Regions from separate parts of the Oceanobacillus sp. FSL W7-1309 genome, predicted to be linked through region 2. Evidence: riboswitches for the same ligand, from Rfam matches in the RefSeq annotation. Region 2 holds a riboswitch; the other holds the start of a gene.
What was found. Region 2 has a riboswitch for S-adenosylmethionine ahead of NST46_RS04095 (O-acetylhomoserine aminocarboxypropyltransferase/cysteine synthase family protein). Riboswitches for the same ligand answer to the same signal wherever they lie in the genome.
Positions count from the first base shown of each region.

Region 1: linked by a shared signal. The riboswitch ahead of NST46_RS19630 (methionine ABC transporter ATP-binding protein) and the one ahead of NST46_RS04095 (O-acetylhomoserine aminocarboxypropyltransferase/cysteine synthase family protein) in region 2 are both predicted to bind S-adenosylmethionine.

Region 1 is NZ_JBBOBX010000002.1:1,427,610-1,430,082, forward strand. It holds gene NST46_RS19630 (methionine ABC transporter ATP-binding protein) at 1-917, opposite strand, end outside; SAM riboswitch class I at 1,065-1,167, opposite strand; gene NST46_RS19635 (thioredoxin family protein) at 1,384-1,698, opposite strand; gene NST46_RS19640 (toprim domain-containing protein) at 1,774-2,130, opposite strand.
Region 2 is NZ_JBBOBX010000001.1:910,375-912,847, forward strand. It holds gene rarD (EamA family transporter RarD) at 1-567, shown strand, start outside; SAM riboswitch class I at 699-811, shown strand; gene NST46_RS04095 (O-acetylhomoserine aminocarboxypropyltransferase/cysteine synthase family protein) at 1,220-2,473, shown strand, end outside.

The DNA.
Region 1 (2,473 bases), on a different contig from region 2:
CCGCCAGCTTGTGTTTGGGTGATTTTTCCTTGTAAAATATTTAAATCAATATCAAAACGCTTTGCCAGCTGGCTTATAAGGGTTTGATTTGTAGCCTCACCTAAAAATTGAAGCTTAAGAATAATACCATCTGCATTATTCTCAATAATATTGGTTATATCATCCTCTTCGTCACTTGGTCCCATAATTTGCTGAACAAATTTTTTCGTAACGTCTTGTACGGGATGGGTAAACACATCAAGCACATTTCCCTGTTCAACAATCCGTCCTTGTTCCATGACCGCTACTTGGTTACAGATTTTTCGAATAACATGCATTTCATGTGTAATCAAAATAATCGTTAATCCAAGCTTTTTATTAATGTCGACCAGCAAATTCAAAATCGCATTCGTTGTTTCTGGATCCAATGCAGAGGTTGCCTCATCACATAACAGCACTTTTGGATTATTCGCAAGTGCGCGAGCAATTCCAACACGCTGCTTCTGTCCACCACTTAATTGGGATGGATAAGCTTTTTCCCGTCCACCAAGGCCAACCAAATCAATGAGTTCCTGTACTCGCTTTTGCCTCTCCTGCTTTGGGACTCCTGCAATTTCAAGTGGGAATGCAATATTTGCCTCTACCGTTCTTGACCAAAGTAAATTGAAGTGCTGAAAAATCATGCCGATTCCTTGTCTTGCAAGGCGAAGCTGTTTTGAATTAAGTGTCGTTATTTCTTCATCATCAATAACAATTCGTCCTGATGATGGTTCTTCCAATCGGTTAAGCAGTCTGACGAATGTACTCTTCCCTGCACCGCTGTACCCAATCACGCCGAATATCTCACCGTCAGGGATAGTAAGGGTCAAATCATCAACAGCTGCTATGTCATCATTATTTAGTCTAAAGACCTTACGTAAACCCTCAATCGAAATCACGTTATGTCCTCCTCTTCGTTCTAACTTTTGTGCCTATAAACAAATTCTTTACTGTATGAATGCTGCAATACATTTTTTAACCAAAAAACAAAAAACGTCTTCTGTAAGAGAACAGAAAGACGTCATATCATTAAAAAGTCTCACGTTCTCTCATCTGTCAAAGTTTACTTTGCAGGAATTGGCACCTTTCAAAAGATTGAAGGTTGCCGCGGTTTCAAAGGGCCAGTCCCTCCACCGCTCAAGATAAGAGATAGATCGTATTTGATTTAGCAATTCAGTGACACTATAGTAGCATGCTAAAATACGCGTGTCAATCCTAAATAGGATTAACTTTTGTTAAAGTGAAACTTCAATCAAGAGCTTTTTCTCTCCACTGCATGATAGTACCACAGGAGTATGACTCCAAGCCCTTCCCCACCTTCTAATTTTAACTCTCTCACGCATAGATAGGGGGGATATTAGAGCCTTAATGAGTGGCAAATAATTCTGGCTTATATATCATCAAATAATTATATATATTACCTGTCGATTGAAAGGCATAAACTTTTTCTTTCACTTCATTACCTTCTTTAATTAAAAGGCATGGAACACTTTCAATTTTATTTTCTTGCATAAATTCAGGATACAAGGACGCATTCATCTCATAAAAGATATCTATTCCATGAACAGACTCGATTTTAGCAAGCATTGATCTTGCCACCGTACATGTTCCACAAAAAGGTGTATAAATATAAATTAACATGCGATCCTGTTCCAAACTTTTTTCTGTTATTTGCTGCATTTTTAACCACCTTAAGTTCAATCTATAAGAGGATATTCAAAAAACCCGGTAAATATCCTCTTTTTTGAACACACACTATAATAAAAATATAGGATGAACAGAGAAATGTTTACTCAGTAGTGTGCTTGCAAGTATTTTCTCTGGTGTCGCTGCAACCTCCCGATATTCACTGCTAATGTAAATATGCTCCGCATGCGGTAGCTCACGAGCCAGCTGCTTACGCAATTTCATTCCAGATTTATCCTCGTCAACTAGAATAAACACATCCTTTTCATCCAATTCGTATGTTTCCAGTAATTCATCAAATCGTTCTACACCGAATGTACCATTTGTACATACGATAGTAACCTCATCATTGATGACTTTTTCAATTTGCTTCTTATCTGTAAGCCCTTCGACAATAATCACTTTTTCAAACTCAGTAGTTATCATACATGAGCACTCCTTATGCAAGCAAAAAAGTTGCCTACGTAATTCGCGTTCAAAAGGAGGATGAAAAGACCGAGATCGGGTAAAGTTGCAATGTCCTATCGCAACACGAACACGTCCTGTGTGTGTCGAGGTTCGGTGACGTTGTTACTCTCGTCACGGAACGAATGCAATTAATACGTAAGTATAGAGCTTGAACAGAATGCGAACTTCTACAGGGACGTGAACAATTTTCATAGGAAGTTTTCTTTCGCCAACGTGTTCCACAGGAAGCGGTGACTTCAACGGTCTACACAGCACGTGTCAGGAGTTAATCGAAGAACACCTATCTCATTGTTTCATTTTC
Region 2 (2,473 bases):
CCGCTTATTAGTATTTTACTAGGAATTATCATTTTGAAAGAACCTGTAACGAAAGGTCAATTACTTTCCTTTATTTTAGCAGCAATTGGTGTGCTTTACTTAACATTCAATTACGGTGTATTTCCATGGATTTCACTGCTGCTAGCAACCACATTTGCATTATACGGGTTACTGAAAAAAACAGTGAATGTCAGCGCAATCTCCGGGCTGACAATTGAAACATTGCTTATTACACCAGTCGCACTTATTTACTTATGGATTATTCCAAGCGGTTCATTTACTTTTACACCATTTATAACAGTTACGAACCTATTTTTAATTGGAGCGGGTATTGCTACCGCTGTTCCACTATTGTTATTTTCCAGTGGTGCAAAGCAGATTCCTCTAGCCATGGTAGGTTTCCTGCAATATATCACACCTACCATGATGCTTGTAATTGGTGTGTTTTTCTATAAAGAGCCCTTCTCACAAGCACATCTAGTTACGTTTGCTTTTATTTGGACTGCTTTATTTATATATATGGCGTCTATTTATAAAAATTCGCAGCGTCGTTTGAGAACACATTAAAATGAATCTCTGGCTTTAGGTAAATCCTGCAACATGCAATTACATTCAACCTAATTTAAACTTTTCAGAAAACATCATTGACAGATAATAGAATTCATTGTATACTCACACTAACTTAAATAATGCAACATCTCTTATCAAGAGCGGCGGAGGGAATAGGCCCTATGAAGCCCGGCAACCTTAAAGCATTAACCTGCTTGTAACGGTGCTAAATCCTACAGGGTAAAAACCTGGAAGATGAGAGGAGGAACGGTTCGTACATACGCCCTCTTCTTAGGAAGAGGGCTTTTTCATTTTCCCTCTTCAAACACAAAAGCGTAAGCGCCCGGTTAGCGACGTACGGACTGAGCCGCAGGAGATAAAGGAAACATGCCCCTTTAGGGGTATGCCGATGTTAGGCGTAGCCTGGTTTTAGTCGGCCATCCTTTTACCTAGAGTCAATGTTGACTTTCACCACAAGGGTATAAGTGCGACTAGGTCTCATGTCTTAGCCAGTCGGCAAGTCTTCTTTATCGTACGGAGGCGAGGGAAGTCTCGCTACAGCTTTAGCGCTGGAGCTGGACGTGGCTGTTTCGGTAGCCAAGTGATCCACGGTATTAAAGTTTATAGTTTTCTAGTAAAAAAACATAACATTTCAAGGAGGAATTTTATTATGTCACAATTTCAGCCAGAAACGGTATTACTTCATGGTGGTCAACAGCCGGACCCAACTTCAGGTGCGCGTGCTGTTCCAATCTATCAAACAACTTCTTATGTTTTCCGTGATACAGAACATGCACAAAACTTATTTGGTTTAGCAGAATCAGGTAATATATATTCTCGTATTATGAATCCAACGGTTGATGCATTTGAACAGCGTGTTGCTCAGCTGGAGGATGGGGTTGGTGCTGTTGCAACATCATCCGGAATGGCTGCTATTACGCTAGCAATTTTGAATATCGCGGAAGCTGGGGATGAAATTATTGCGGACAGCAACCTATATGGCGGTACGTACAATCTCTTTGCAGCGACCCTTCCACGCTATGGGATTACAGTAAAATTTGTTGATGGTACAAAACCGGAGGAATTTGAAGCTGCGATTACCGATAAAACAAAAGCTATATTTGGTGAAATCATCACAAATCCAAGTCTTTACGTATTTGATGTAGAAGCTGTTGCTGATATTGCACATGCTCATGATATTCCATTAATTATTGATAATACTTTTGCCCCTTATATCGCAAAACCGCTCACTTGGGGCGCAGATATTGTTATTCATTCCGCAACAAAATGGATCGGCGGTCACGGAACGACAATTGGCGGGGTCGTTGTTGATGGTGGAAGATTTGACTGGAATAACGATCGATTCCCTGGCTTCACCGAGCCTGACGAAACATATCACGGCTTAAAATATAAAGATCTTGGTCCAACAGCATTTATTACAAAACTTCGTGTTCAATTATTACGTGATATCGGTGCATGCTTAAGCCCCCAAAGTGCATTTTTATTTTTACAAGGTCTAGAAACGCTACATTTACGAATTGAAAGACACGCACAGAACGCAGAAAAAGTTGCTGCCTATTTACAAAAACATGAAGCAGTAGAATGGGTCAGCTTCCCTGGTTTAAAGGAACATCCATCACATGGGCTTGCTAAGAAATATTTCAAGAGCGGCTATGGATCGATTATTACATTCGGTATCAAAGGGGGACGCGATGCAGGTAGAAAGCTAATCGACAATGTGAAGCTATGGTCACATGTAGCAAATGTTGGAGACGCTAAATCCTTAATCATCCATCCTGCTTCAACGACACATCAGCAGCTAAATGCTGAAGATTTGAAGAAAAGCGGTGTAACTGAAGAGCTTGTCCGCTTGTCGATTGGACTAGAAGCTGTAGAAGATATTCTGGCAGACTTAGAGCAAGCA